DNA from 4 places in the Pseudomonas sp. 1L-C-7-B-C1 genome. Region 4 is predicted to be linked to each of the others. Evidence: predicted binding sites of a transcription regulator. Region 4 holds the regulator's gene; each other region holds the start of a gene.
What was found. The regulator FliA, encoded in region 4, starts transcription of late flagellar genes. The targets are predictions, from matches to a motif close to CTAAAGTTTNNNNNNNNNNNGCCGNTAA.
Positions count from the first base shown of each region.

Region 1 (3,456 bases), on a different contig from region 4:
CACCACTTTCCTGTCCGTACTCGGCACGCCCTGCAATGCGCCGCCGTGGGGACTGATTTCGGCAGTGGACCTGGCCAGCGGCAAACTGCTCTGGTCCAGACCGCTGGGGACGGCAAGAGACACCGGCCCGCTGGGCATCCCGTCGATGTTGCCCGTGACGGTGGGTACGCCGATGACCGGCGGCTCGGTCAGCACCCGCAGTGGTCTGATCTTCATTGCAGCGACCGCCGAACGCACGATTCGCGCACTGGATGTGCACAGCGGTGAAGAGCTCTGGTCGGCGCGGCTGCCGGGCGCAGGCAATGCGAGCCCCGTGACTTATATCGGCCCCCACAGCGGCAGGCAGTTCGTGGTGATTGCGGCAGGGGGCAAGAAGTCGCTCAAAACGCGGCTGAGCAACACGATTGTGGCGTTCGCATTGCCGGCGCCCAAACCCTGAAACGGCAGCGTGGCACCCACACATTTGCTGGGTGCCACGCTCGACGGGTTCAGTTCCTAGTGCCTGCCGGACCGATTGGCTGGATTGGCTGATTAAAGGCAAGGCACCTTGCCGGCTTGAGCCACCGCAACGCCTCGACTGTCCAGCAGCGACACCGTGACCTCTGCATCCGCTCGGCTCTGTACCAACGTGTAGCGCTCATCGGCCGCAAATCCGTCGTAGTCCAGCGTTGCCGTGCAGCGACGATGACTGTTCTGATACCCGATCATCACAATCCCCAGTTCCATCGAATGCCTGCCTGGCGAAACAATGATGTGATTCAAACTGTTGACCTGATTTCCGTTGAGACGTCTTGCGATCATGTCGTCTCCTGCGTGGGCCTCAATGTGGACGATGGACTTTCCAGGTTCAGCGCGCGGTGTTCCAGTGGTACAGCCGGCTATGACCGCGACAGACACTAAGGTTGTCGCAAAAGTAGGTAATTTCATGGGATGGCCGTTCATTAATTGGTTAATGTCTTTAAATATTTAACGCGCACAACGCTTCGCCCGCGGCGCTCGACATGACGGCAGGCGCCGTCACTCAAGAATCGCAACGTGAGTGCTTTCGTTATAAAAACGATATCCACCGGTGGGCCGTCAAAAAGCGCAGCCGTTTGAGAAAAATCGTCTGACGTTATTGTTTTGAAAAAGTGATGCGTACTGCATCGCTGCCAAAGACGCGGGCCAGTTCGGCGGCATTGTCGATGCGGCCCAAACGAGTGTAGGAATAGGGCGATGAGAAAGTAGCGTAGAACGCGACCAGCGTGCGTGACCCGTACAGCATCAGATCGCCGCTGTGGATCGTGCCGGGGCGAATCGTACTTGTCGGCAGCGATGTCGGCAGTTCGGCGTGTTTCTCGTTGTTGTTCAGATCAGGCATGTCGATGGAGAATGGGAGCAGGGCGGCAAATGCCCGTGCCGCTTGTGTATCCGCCAGGGTGATCGCGAAGCGCGTGTCGCGAACCGTCATCCAGATACGGGATGCTGGAAGCTGCGTGGTGGCTGACGTGGCCGCGGGAGCAGGGCCCACGGGGGTCGCAGGCGAGGCATTGCTGTCGCTCAACGCTGTCAGGCCCAACAGCATTCCGAAGGCCCGCGTCAGTTCCCTCGCGCCCCCGACATGAGCTTGGGTGAATAGGGCGAATCGTTTGTCGCGCATCCTGTGGGCACCTTATGCAGTAGGGTGATTCGGAGAAAGTTAATCAGCCGTGATGGAGTAAGTGGTCAGCGATCTCATTGCTTTCGCGTCCAATCCCCATCGGATACCTGCCGTCACAACACTCTACGTCGGGGTATTGGCCTGAACCATACGGCTCTCCAGAATGCTTTTATGAACAAACTTCACCAATGCCGGAAAGTTGCAGGGCAGGGCTCGCCAGTTGCCCGGGGAAGCGCGTTTCAATCTCCAGACTTTTATATAAGTCTTAATCAGGATGTTGACGATGGTCGATCTTTGCCGGGCCCTCATCCCATCATCCTGCCAATGCGATAGCAGGGAGTTCGGACACTCCGCGCATCGTGCCGCAACAAAAAAGTCTACGATTTTGCACGTTGGAATTACTCTCAATCGGGTCATCGTGGCCGGCGGTTACAAGGAGCGCAGGCATCTTCAGCGTCACGCGACGGTCATAAACCGGACGGAAGGCAGAGGGGGATGACTCAAGTTGTGACGCACTGGGCAGATAACCGTGATGTCAGTTACATAAGCAAGTTTGTTCAAGGATCGAACCCATGACCCAGCGTCAATCCATTCGCATTGCCCCTTCTCTTCATCCGCGTGTTCTCTGGTTCGCTTTGATTCCGGTCGTGCCTGCCGTTGCATGGATACTCGCCCAGTCAACCTCTCTCCCCAACCTCATCGCGTGCGCAGCGCTGGTTCTGATCGGCCTCGGCGCAGGTGCCTGGAGTGCTGCTTCCCAGCGTAACGTGGTGCTGCGAGCCACGGCTCGGGCGCAGGCGGAGCAGTCAGAGGCGGACGCGGCGAGCAACGGCATGACCTCGGCCGTACAACTCAATGAGGTGTTGCTGGGCGCCATGCCGATCTGGGCCCGGCAAGTGGAAAGCTCTCGGTATCAGACCGAAGAAGCGATTGTGAATCTGACCAACCGGTTCATCGGCATCGCCGCGCGATTGCAGGAAACGGTTCAGGCGTCCCAGCGCGCTGCTGGCGAACTCGACGGGCAAACCGCAGACGGGGCGCTTGAAGTGCTGTCCCTCAGCGAAAGCGATTTAAGCCAAGTGATCAATTCGCTCAAGGCCGCTCAGACCAGCCGTGACCAGACCCTGGCCCAGGTGCGCGGCCTCACGGCCTACACCGGCGAACTGCGCACCATGGCCGCGGACGTAGCGGCGATCGCCGCGCAGACAAACCTCCTGGCCCTCAACGCAGCCATTGAAGCGGCGCGTGCCGGTGAAGCCGGTCGCGGCTTTGCCGTGGTGGCCGACGCAGTGCGCAGCCTGTCGAGCAAATCCAGTGAAACCGGCCAGCAGATGTCGGCCAAGGTCGACATCATCAATAACGGCATCACCCAGTTGGTGCACGCCGCATCGAGCAGCGCCGATCAGGACAGCCAATCGGTGGCGGCGTCAGAAAACAGCATTCAAGTCGTGCTCGAGCGCTTCCATAACATCACCGGGCGCCTGGCCGAATCGGCGGACCTGCTCAAGCAGGAAAGCCGTGGCATTGGCGATGAGATGACGCAGGTGCTGGTCGACCTGCAATTCCAGGACCGTGTGAGCCAGATCCTCAGCCACGTGCGGGACAACATGGAAGATTTGCATGGCCACCTGCTCCAGGCGAACGAGACCCCGGACCAGGCGACGTCCCTTGATGCCCGCCAATGGCTGGCGCGCATGGACGCCACCTACGCCACTGACGAGCAGCGGCGCACCCACCGTGGCGAGACGCCCGTGCAGCAGAACTCTCAAGACATCACCTTCTTTTAGGAGCTCATCATGGCGAAGAATGTATTAGTG
Region 1 is NZ_JBXAWH010000003.1:119,860-123,315, reverse strand. It holds gene AC0Z8Z_RS06120 (pyrroloquinoline quinone-dependent dehydrogenase) at 1-439, shown strand, start outside; gene AC0Z8Z_RS06115 (PA0061/PA0062 family lipoprotein) at 532-927, opposite strand; gene AC0Z8Z_RS06110 (cyclophilin-like fold protein) at 1,115-1,639, opposite strand; gene AC0Z8Z_RS06105 (methyl-accepting chemotaxis protein) at 2,212-3,426, shown strand; gene AC0Z8Z_RS06100 (response regulator) at 3,436-3,456, shown strand, end outside.
Region 1: a site for FliA is predicted at 2,139-2,166, ahead of AC0Z8Z_RS06105 (methyl-accepting chemotaxis protein). Genes of this name have one in related genera too.

Region 2 (3,456 bases), on a different contig from region 4:
GGCTCCACCAGTAACCGGTGTAGATCAGGCTGGCGTACTTGGGCATCAGCTCGTCTTTCAGGTGAGCGACTTCGCGGTCCAGGGTGATCGATTCGATCGCACGGTGACCACGCAGCATGATAGTGCCGCCCGGGGTCTCGTAGCAGCCGCGGGATTTCATACCGACGTAGCGGTTTTCGACGATGTCCAGACGACCGATGCCGTGCTCGCCGCCAATGCGGTTCAAGGTGGCGAGTACGGTGGCCGGAGTCATCTCAACGCCGTCCAGCGCCACGATGTCGCCGTTGCGGTAGGTCAGCTCCAGGTACTGCGGCTTGTCCGGCGCGTTTTCCGGCGACACTGTCCACCGCCACATGTCTTCTTCGTGCTCGGTCCAGGTGTCTTCCAGCACGCCGCCTTCATAGGAGATGTGCAGCAGGTTGGCGTCCATGGAGTACGGGGATTTTTTCTTGCCGTGACGCTCGATCGGGATGGCGTGCTTCTCGGCGTAGTCCATCAGCTTCTCGCGGGACAGCAGGTCCCACTCACGCCATGGCGCAATGACTTTCACACCAGGCTTGAGCGCATAAGCACCCAGTTCGAAGCGAACCTGGTCGTTGCCTTTGCCGGTGGCGCCGTGAGAAATGGCGTCAGCGCCAGTTTCGTTGGCGATTTCGATCAGTCGTTTGGCGATCAGGGGACGCGCGATGGAAGTACCCAGCAGGTACTCGCCTTCGTAGACGGTGTTGGCGCGGAACATCGGGAACACGAAATCACGCACGAATTCTTCGCGCAGGTCGTCGATGTAGATTTCCTTGACGCCCATGGCTTGCGCCTTGGCGCGTGCTGGCTCGACTTCTTCGCCCTGACCCAGGTCAGCGGTGAAGGTCACCACCTCGCAGTTGTACGTATCTTGCAGCCACTTGAGGATTACCGAAGTATCCAGGCCACCGGAATACGCGAGAACTACCTTGTTTACGTCCGCCATGCCATCACTCCAACGCGTTGTACGGAAAACCGACGAGTCTACCGATCACGCGCGGGAATTTACAGTGTCGCGACAGCTTCTGACGGCAAAGCGACAGATTCTGTCAGTCAGACGACTTTACCGCCCTTGGTCAAGAGGCCTTGGTGGGGGCCGCACTTGCCGCTGTAACAGGCGCAGCGCCAGGGGTTGGGGCTGCGGCAGGCGCAGGCACCGGGGCTGGTATCGGAGCAGGTGCAGCAGCCGGCGGCACGGCTGGAGTCTGCTGCGCCACACGCTCCAGGTGGATGTTCACTCGGCGGTTGCGCGCGCGGTTGGCGTTGTTGGTGTTAGGCGCCAGCGGGTACTGCTCGCCGTGGAAGCGCAGGGTGATCTGTTCTTCCGGGATGCCCTGGGCTTTAAGGTAGTCCATGACCGACAGCGCACGGCGCCGCGACAGATCACGGTTGGTCAACCGGTTGCCGCTGTTATCGGAGTGACCGTCCAGTTCGACGTGATTGACCGTCGGATCGGCCTTCATATAAGCCAGCACGGTGTCCAGCTTGCGCTTGGCGGACGCATCCAACTCGATGCCGCCGCCGGGGAAGCCGATCTCGGATTGCCGCACCTGTTCGAAATTCATCGGCAACAGCTTCGCCGTACACACTTGAAAATCGCCGTAGGCCTTGCTGAATTTGACCGGCAGCAGGCGGACTTCCATGGCGCCCCCGCCATCGCGCAGTGAGTGACGAATCACCGGACTGCGCCCTTCCATCAGGCCCGCGATCAATCGCGTGGCCTGGGCCTGATTGGTATTGAAAGGAATCTCGCCGCTGCTGACTTTTACCGCGCCAAGATTGAGATCGCTGCGCCCCGGCTGCCACGGCGCCGCGGCGGCAATCAACATGGCCGACCCGGATGCCAGACTGTAGCCATTTGCTTTCAAGCGAAACGTCGGCTGTTCGCCCGCGCGCCGCACGAACTCGCCCGCACCGAAATCGGCGATAGGTTGAGTCAGTCTGCATTCGAACTGATCGCCTTCCACCTTCCACTCAATATTCTCCAGACGCGTCTGGAAAGTGAGCGCCATGGCCGGCAGGCTGGCAAACGCGCTGAGCAGGGCTAGATATCGCTGGCGCACGGGAGGCTCCACTAAATTCACGTGTAACAAGATTTATGACTTACACGTGGCTATCGGTAACTTCCCGCAAAACTTGATAGCGAGTGCCTGGAGGAGTCTTTTCCGGTAGCATTCCCAGCGAGTTTGACCCGCCTGGAATCCCCAATGTCCGAACGCCTGACCCTCCTGCGCCCCGACGACTGGCACATCCATCTTCGAGATGGCGCTGTTTTGCCCCACACCGTCGCCGACGTAGCGCGCACTTTTGGCCGCGCGATCATCATGCCGAACCTCGTGCCGCCGGTACGCAACGCAGAGCAAGCAGACGCCTATCGTCAGCGCATCCTCGCCGCGCGCCCGCAAGGCAGCCGTTTCGAGCCGCTGATGGTGCTCTACCTCACCGACCTGACGCAGCCCGAAGAAATTCGCGCCGCGAAGGCCAGTGGTTTCGTCTACGCCGCCAAGTTGTACCCGGCAGGCGCCACTACTAATTCCGATTCGGGCGTGACCAGCGTCGACAAGATATTCCCGGTACTCGAGGCGATGGCCGAGGTAGGCCTGCCGCTGCTCATCCACGGCGAAGTGACCCGCGGCGACATCGACGTATTCGACCGCGAAAAGATTTTTATCGACGAGCACATGCGTCGTGTCGTCGAGCGTTTTCCGACGCTGAAAGTGGTGTTCGAACACATCACTACCGCGGATGCCGTGCAGTTCGTCAGTGAAGCGTCGGCCAATGTGGGCGCAACCATCACTGCCCACCATTTGCTGTACAACCGCAACCATATGCTGGTGGGCGGCATTCGCCCTCACTTCTATTGCCTGCCGATTCTCAAGCGCAATACCCACCAGGTCGCCCTGCTGGATGCCGCCACCAGCGGCAACAGCAAGTTCTTCCTCGGCACGGACTCCGCGCCCCATGCGCAGCACGCGAAAGAAGCGGCGTGCGGTTGCGCCGGCTGCTATACCGCGTTTGCCGCCATCGAGCTTTACGCCGAGGCATTCGAATCACGCAACGCGCTGGACAAACTGGAAGGTTTCGCCAGTCTGCACGGCCCGGCGTTCTATGGCCTGCCGACCAACACCGACACTATTACCCTGGTTCGTGACGAGTGGACGGCCCCGGCCAGCCTGCCGTTTGGCGAGCTTTCTGTCATCCCGCTGCGCGCCGGTGAAAAACTGCGCTGGCGTCTGCTGGAGCAACACGCGTGAGTGAAGAACATTATGAAGACGAGCAAGAAGGCTCCGGTGGCGGTACAGGGTCCCGGCACCCGATGGCTGCCCGTTTTCGCGGTTACCTGCCTGTGGTCGTTGACGTAGAAACAGGCGGATTCAACTGCGCCACCGATGCGTTGCTGGAAATCGCAGCGACGACGATTGGCATGGACGAGAA
Region 2 is NZ_JBXAWH010000001.1:185,457-188,912, forward strand. It holds gene AC0Z8Z_RS00840 (argininosuccinate synthase) at 1-967, opposite strand, end outside; gene AC0Z8Z_RS00845 (flagellar protein MotY) at 1,098-2,084, opposite strand; gene pyrC (dihydroorotase) at 2,229-3,275, shown strand; gene rnt (ribonuclease T) at 3,272-3,456, shown strand, end outside.
Region 2: a site for FliA is predicted at 2,135-2,162, ahead of AC0Z8Z_RS00845 (flagellar protein MotY). Genes of this name have one in related genera too.

Region 3 (3,456 bases), on a different contig from region 4:
TCGAGGGGCGGCGACCGTCAGTTGGCACCGCTGTGGCCAGCCCTTGAGGTTACATCATGGCGCTACGATCGCCACCCATCCGGGTGTTGAGCTAAGGGCCAGGCTTATTGCTGCCGCTTATTGCTGAGCGGCGCTGAACCCTTCGAACGCTGTCTGCTGTTGGATCGCGCTGACAATGTTCTTGCGCGTAGCCGGCTGCTGGTTGCCGTCCTTGTCCACGAACACTTCGCTCTGCAGCTCGGCTTCATCGCCTTCACCGATGAACGAGAAACCGAGGAACTCAAAGGCTTCGCGGTCAGCGTTGGCTTTCGAGCGCGGCGTGCGCAGAGGCAGGGTGACGCTGGCGCCGTCCTTACTGATGACGAACACCTCGGCTTCCTTCTTCGGTCGTGCCGCTTTGCTCTTGCCGCCGCTCGGGTTGCTGACCGCTTGATGCGTCTGGTTCAGCACCTTCAACGCCAGGCTGTAGACGAGTTCCTGGAAACTCGGGTCATCCTTGTAGCTGGAGAGAATCCGGCTGATCGGAAATTTCGCGCTCAGGTCTTCGAGGGCGGCCATGTCGGCGGCTTCGGCGTCCTTGAGCTGTTTAAGCTGACCCATCAGTTCGTAGGCCTGGTCATCATCGAATCGGTCATGGGCGGTGCGTATGGCCAGGCGCAGATCGCGAATCTGGTCGCTTTCCTTGGCGCTCTGGAAGGCGTCGAGCACCATCTCGCTGATGGTTTTGGCCTGGGGCACATGTTGTGAAAGGTTGATGGCTTCTTCGTAGGCTTGCTTCGACGACACGGCGTTTGCCACCGGATCGGTATGGGAATCAGACATTGAACATCCACTGCTTCGTTAACTGGGGTTGAGGCGCGAAAAGCTCGGGGCGTTTCGAGGGGCGTAATCTATTGGACGAGGGCGCTGTTGTCACGGATTGCTGCTCGCGCCCGGACCGCAGGGCAACATCCAGGCATCCCGCCCCATGCGCGCTACGCTATGAGTTCATCGACCCACAGGCGTCAGGCCATGCGAAAAATCTGGGCGCGCTACATCGATTTGCTGGAAAACGACCTCAGCACGCAAATCTTCGACAACATCAAAAACCTGCTGGTGTGCGCGCTGTTGTTCGCGGCGGGCACCAGTGCGTTGAGGGCTGATTACCACCAGTTCATCGGCGTGCTGGTATCTGGCGCTACCGGATGGGGGCTGATTGGCGTGTCCGCCGTGCTGATGTTCCTGAACGTCAGCGACGGCATTCGCCGCCTCGGCAAGTTGCGCTATCACGTGGCGATTCAGATTCTGGTGTCGCTGGTGTACTTGCTGATCGCTGCCCGATTGGTGGAAGTAGTCTGGGCGTTTCGGGCTGCTTGAGGTGGGTTTCTGCGAATGAACCGGGGGCGAGGCGGTATTGCATATAGCCTGGAAGGCCGACACCCGGACCTGAAACAGCCCGGCGCTTGCCGGGCTAGTCTTAAACGCAGGTCCCGCCTTTGTGGTGTGACCCCGTTCCGCCAGATGGGTGCGTGCCTTTCGGACACGCCGATGCGGAGAGAGAAACGATTGAAAGCAGAGCGACCAGTCCAGCGATAGCTATCTTCTTCATATTGCCTCCGTGCACTGCGAGATGCAGTACAGGGGTATCGGCGATTTGGGATCCCACATTAGCCACGGAACACCAGAAACAACAAAGCCCGCACAAGGCGGGCTTTGTTGAGGTACTTGGTGGCTACACAGGGACTTGAACCCCGGACCCCAGCATTATGAATGCTATGCTCTAACCAACTGAGCTATGTAGCCAAGTGGCGCGCATTATTCGCTCAGATCGGATATGTGTCAAGCGTCTCTTCTAAAAAATTTATCCACGTGATCAATCGGTTAGCCTCCCGGCTCTTCAGCCTTTGTTCATCCCTGCACGGCGGTGACAGTTTTACTCCCCACGCTGAGTGCTTTTGCCCCACTTTCGCGCATGCACCCTGCACTGTCCTCGATCAGGTGCCCGGTTTGATGGCTTCGTGCTATCGGTCCGGTTCTTGCTTATGCCTGCCGCATCGCTGCCGCTATAGATGAAAGCGGCAGCAGATCTCGATAAGCCCAACCCCGCTCTTTGCATCGAAGATGGGCGGTTATCGTTTTCTAAACATAGACATGGCATTTTGCCGGTAAGAATGTAAGGCAGCGCTGTGATCATCATGGGTCAAGCAGCGGTCTGTCGGTGAGGAGTAGTCGGCTATGCAGAGTCTTTTGTCGCCAGGCATCCGCCTGCTCGGACGTCTCGGGTTCGCGCGCAAGTTTCAGGTGCTCTTCTTTCTGTTCATCTTGCCGCTCGCGGGCAGCCTGTGGATGATCGGGCAGGATTACCGCAGCAAGCTGGCGGTGATTTCTCAAGAGCAGGCCGGCGTGCGGCAGCTTTTGGCGCTCGATGCGCTGGATGTGCAGCTGACGGCCCAGCGCAACCGCGCCGCGCGCTGGAAGGCCGTCGACATTCTTCGGGATCCGACACCGGCCGCGAAGGCCGCCATGAACGCGCTGGATGCTGCCAACCCTGAGTTAACCCGAACTCTGGCGTCCCTTGGCGATGAGCTAAAGGCGCAGAACGCCAGTGGCGATATCATGACTCGGTATCAAGCGCTGCAAGCCTCAGTCAAAGGAATGGATTCAGATTCCCTGCGTACAGTCGGCTGGTGGCCGGATGGTTATGATCGCTTCACGTCCGCGCTCACGGCGCTGCAGAGTCTTCGTGAACAGATCGCCATGGACAGTGGTTTGATCCTCGATCCCTGGCTTGAAACCTACTTGCTGATGCAAATCGCCACGCAGCAGGCGCCGGACCTTGTCGAACGGGTAGGGCGCATGGCAAGTATCGGCCAGTCGTCGATCGCGTCCGGGCAGTTCTCATTGCAGAGCCGTCTTCAGATGCGCGACCTGCGCAGTCGCATCGGCGACGCCCGCGATCAGTTGGTCAAAGCAGTAGGCTCGCTAAAAGCTAAGGCTTACCCGGGCATGGAGGTCTGGACGCGTCAGTATGAAGACAGTCTTCAGCGCCTCGATACCGAGTTGAAAGTGCTCGACGACGGTGTATTCGGCGGCAGCATCAAGCTCGACCCGGCCGCTTTCGAACGCAGCGTCGATAACGTCAGCGACGGACTGGCGGCCCTGCGCAAGCAGTCACTGTCGTCACTCACCAGCCGGCTCGATTATTACCATGAACAAGCCACTCAGCAGTTCGTGCCGGTGGCCGCGATTTTCAGCATTCTCGCGCTCGCGGCGCTGTATCTCTTCATGTGCCTCCAGGCGTCGATTCAGCGCAGCGCCAAGGGCATTACGACCTTGGCCGAGTCCCTGCGCGACGGCAATTTGTGCGTTGAGGTCGCCGTTGAAGGGCGTGACGAACTGGCAGCCATCAGCACCGCACTCAACGTTGCGGTGGTGCAACTGCGCACCAGTCTGTTGGGCGTCAATCACGAAACCCAG
Region 3 is NZ_JBXAWH010000001.1:669,804-673,259, reverse strand. It holds gene AC0Z8Z_RS03065 (hypothetical protein) at 118-822, opposite strand; gene AC0Z8Z_RS03060 (hypothetical protein) at 1,012-1,356, shown strand; tRNA gene AC0Z8Z_RS03055 (tRNA-Met) at 1,706-1,782, opposite strand; gene AC0Z8Z_RS03050 (methyl-accepting chemotaxis protein) at 2,215-3,456, shown strand, end outside.
Region 3: a site for FliA is predicted at 2,019-2,046, ahead of AC0Z8Z_RS03050 (methyl-accepting chemotaxis protein). Genes of this name have one in related genera too.

Region 4 (3,456 bases):
GCCCATCTGGCCCGCATGATTGCCACGCCCGATGTGGAGCCACTGGAAGAGGGCGGTGTGATTGCCATGGTCGGCCCTGCCGGCATGGGCAAAACCACCACGCTGGCTAAACTGGCAGCCCGATATGTGTTGAAATACGGCGCGCAAAATATCGCGCTGGTGAGCATGGACAGTTTCCGCATTGGCGCTCAGGAACAGCTGAAAACCCTGGGCCGGATCCTCAATGTACCGGTTACCCACGTCGACCCGGGCCAGTCCCTGGCTCAGGCGCTGGAGCCGCTGTTGCGCAAGCGCGTGGTGTTGATCGACACCGCCGGCCTGCAAGCCAGCGATCCGGCCCTGCGTCTGCAACTGGAAACCCTCGCCGGCCGTGGCATCAAGGCGCGCAACTACCTGGTGCTGGCGACAACCAGTCAGAAGCAGGTGCTGTCAGCGGCTTACCACAGTTATAAACGTTGCGGCCTGGCCGGGTGCATCCTGACCAAGCTCGACGAAACGGCCAACCTGGGCGAAGTGCTCAGCCTGGCCGTGACACACGAACTGCCTGTGGCCTATCTGACCGATGGCCCACGGATACCGGATGATCTGCATTTGCCGCGTCGGCACCAGTTGGTGAGCCGGGCTGTCAGTGTGCAGATGCAGGAGGAGCCAAGCGAGGAAGCGATGGCGGATATGTTTGCGGATCTTTATCACAGCACCGGCAAGCGCGCGGGCTAGGTGAAGAAAATGACAGTGGAATTTTCCTGCATCGATGGTCTGCCAGGCATTGTTCAGACACTGAACGTGCAGCCCGACATGTGGCTTAGGTCTAAGCAAGACAAGGTAAACAATTAACATGGGCAGCATGCATCCCGTACAGGTTATCGCGGTGACCGGTGGCAAAGGTGGCGTAGGCAAGACCAACGTTTCAGTGAATCTTTCACTGGCGCTGGCCGAGCTGGGACGTCGCGTCATGCTGCTGGACGCCGATCTGGGTCTGGCCAACGTCGACGTATTGTTGGGGCTGACCCCCAAACGCACCCTGGCTGACGTCATCGAAGGGCGGTGCGAGCTCCGCGATGTCCTGCTGCAAGGCCCGGGCGGCGTCCGCATCGTGCCGGCGGCGTCGGGCACCCAGAGCATGGTCCACCTGACCCCGGCGCAACACGCCGGGCTGATTCAGGCGTTCAGTGACATCGGCGACAACCTCGACGTGCTGGTCATCGATACCGCCGCCGGCATCGGCGAGTCGGTGGTGAGCTTCGTGCGCGCCGCCCAGGAAGTGCTGCTGGTGGTGTGCGACGAGCCCACGTCGATCACGGACGCCTACGCCCTGATCAAACTGCTCAACCGCGATTACGGCATGAACCGCTTCCGCGTCCTGGCCAACATGGCCCAGAGCCCGCAGGAAGGGCGCAACCTCTTCGCCAAGCTGACCAAGGTCACCGACCGCTTTCTCGACGTGGCCCTGCAGTATGTAGGCGCCGTGCCGTACGACGAATGCGTACGCAAGGCCGTGCAGAAGCAGCGCGCCGTGTACGAAGCGTTTCCGCGTTCTAAATGCGCGCTGGCGTTCAAGGCCATCGCACAGAAAGTCGACACCTGGCCGCTGCCGGCGAACCCGCGCGGTCACCTGGAATTTTTCGTAGAACGCCTCGTGCATCAAACCAGCGCAGGGCCCGTCTCATGACAGCAAGTGGCTATCGCATGTACAGCAAATCGTCCAAAGACTCCCAGTATGAGCTGATCGAGCGTTATGCCCCGCTGGTCAAACGAATCGCCTACCACTTGCTGGCGCGTCTGCCGGCCAGCGTGCAGGTCGAGGATTTGATCCAGGCGGGCATGATTGGCTTGCTCGAGGTCTCGACCAAATACGACTCCACCAAAGGGGCCAGTTTCGAGACGTACGCGGGTATTCGTATCCGTGGCGCGATGCTCGACGAAGTGCGCAAGGGGGACTGGGCACCGCGCTCGGTCCACCGCAATACGCGCATGGTCAGTGACGCGATTCGTTCAATCGAAGCAAAAACCGGCCGTGACGCTAAAGATCACGAGGTTGCTGCCGAACTTGAAATGAGTCTCGACGATTATTACGGGATTCTGAACGATACCCTGGGCAGCCGACTGTTCAGTTTCGACGACCTGTTGCAGGACGGCGAACACGAAGGGCTGCACGAGGACGGCGCAAGCCAGTCCCTGGAACCGTCGCGGGATCTGGAAGACGAGCGCTTCCAGGCTGCGCTGGCCGAGGCCATTGCCAACTTGCCGGAACGTGAACGCCTGGTGTTGTCGCTGTATTACGACGAAGAGCTGAACCTCAAGGAAATCGGTGAGGTTCTGGGTGTCAGCGAGTCGCGGGTCAGCCAGCTGCACAGTCAATGCGCGGCGCGGTTGCGCGGTCGCCTTGGCGAGTGGCGCGCACGTTCCTGAATCAGGCGCGGGCCGCGAGGCCTGCGTGTTGCTTGTAAGACCGGCTGTGCAGGACGTGAGCGGGAAGCAAAAGAGACATGGCAGGAGTCGGTCGAACCGGGTCGTGGATGATCCGGTTTCGCTGCGCTCGTCCCGGTCGATTCCACCCCTTTTCATGTTCGGCGCAGCCGGTATTGATTGAATGCGCGTTCAGGTGCTGAACGCGTTAAAGACTGCTTGGAGGTCGAATTGGACAAGAACATGAAAATCCTCATCGTTGATGACTTCTCAACGATGCGGCGGATCATAAAAAACCTGTTGCGTGACCTTGGGTTCACCAACACGGCCGAAGCTGATGACGGACTCACCGCATTGCCGATGCTGCAAAGCGGCGCCTTTGACTTCCTCGTCACTGACTGGAACATGCCGGGCATGTCCGGCATCGACCTGTTGCGTCAGGTGCGTGCCGACGAGCGTCTGCGCAGCCTGCCGGTGCTGATGGTCACTGCCGAAGCCAAGCGTGAGCAGATCATCGAAGCCGCTCAGGCCGGTGTGAACGGCTACGTGGTGAAGCCGTTCACCGCGCAAGTGCTCAAAGAGAAAATCGAAAAGATATTCGAGCGCGTCAATAGCTGATGTCCGCTGCGAGGGCGCTATGGATTCCAAAGATTCGACAATGGGTGACTTTGAGTCAACCCTGAAGAAACACGCACAAGAGCTGGTCGCGAGCCTTGAAAAAGGCAAGTTCGGCGACGCCGTGCAACTGATCCATGAGCTTAACCAGACCCGCGACCGTGGCCTGTATCAGGAAGTCGGCAAATTGACGCGCGAGCTGCACAGCGCGATCGTCAACTTCCAGATCGACCCGAACATGCCGCAGGCCGAGGAGGTCTCCCAGATCACCGACGCCACCGAGCGGCTGTCGTACGTGGTCAGGCTGACCGAAAACGCGGCCAACCGGACGATGGACCTGGTGGAGCTGAGCACGCCGCTAATGCACGGGCTGACTGACGACGCCAAGTCGTTGAGCGCCGATTGGGGACGCTTCATGCGCCGCGAGATCAGCGC
Region 4 is NZ_JBXAWH010000015.1:9,222-12,677, reverse strand. It holds gene flhF (flagellar biosynthesis GTPase FlhF) at 1-717, shown strand, start outside; gene fleN (flagellar synthesis regulator FleN) at 836-1,669, shown strand; gene fliA (RNA polymerase sigma factor FliA) at 1,666-2,409, shown strand; gene AC0Z8Z_RS21640 (chemotaxis response regulator CheY) at 2,650-3,024, shown strand; gene AC0Z8Z_RS21635 (protein phosphatase CheZ) at 3,044-3,456, shown strand, end outside.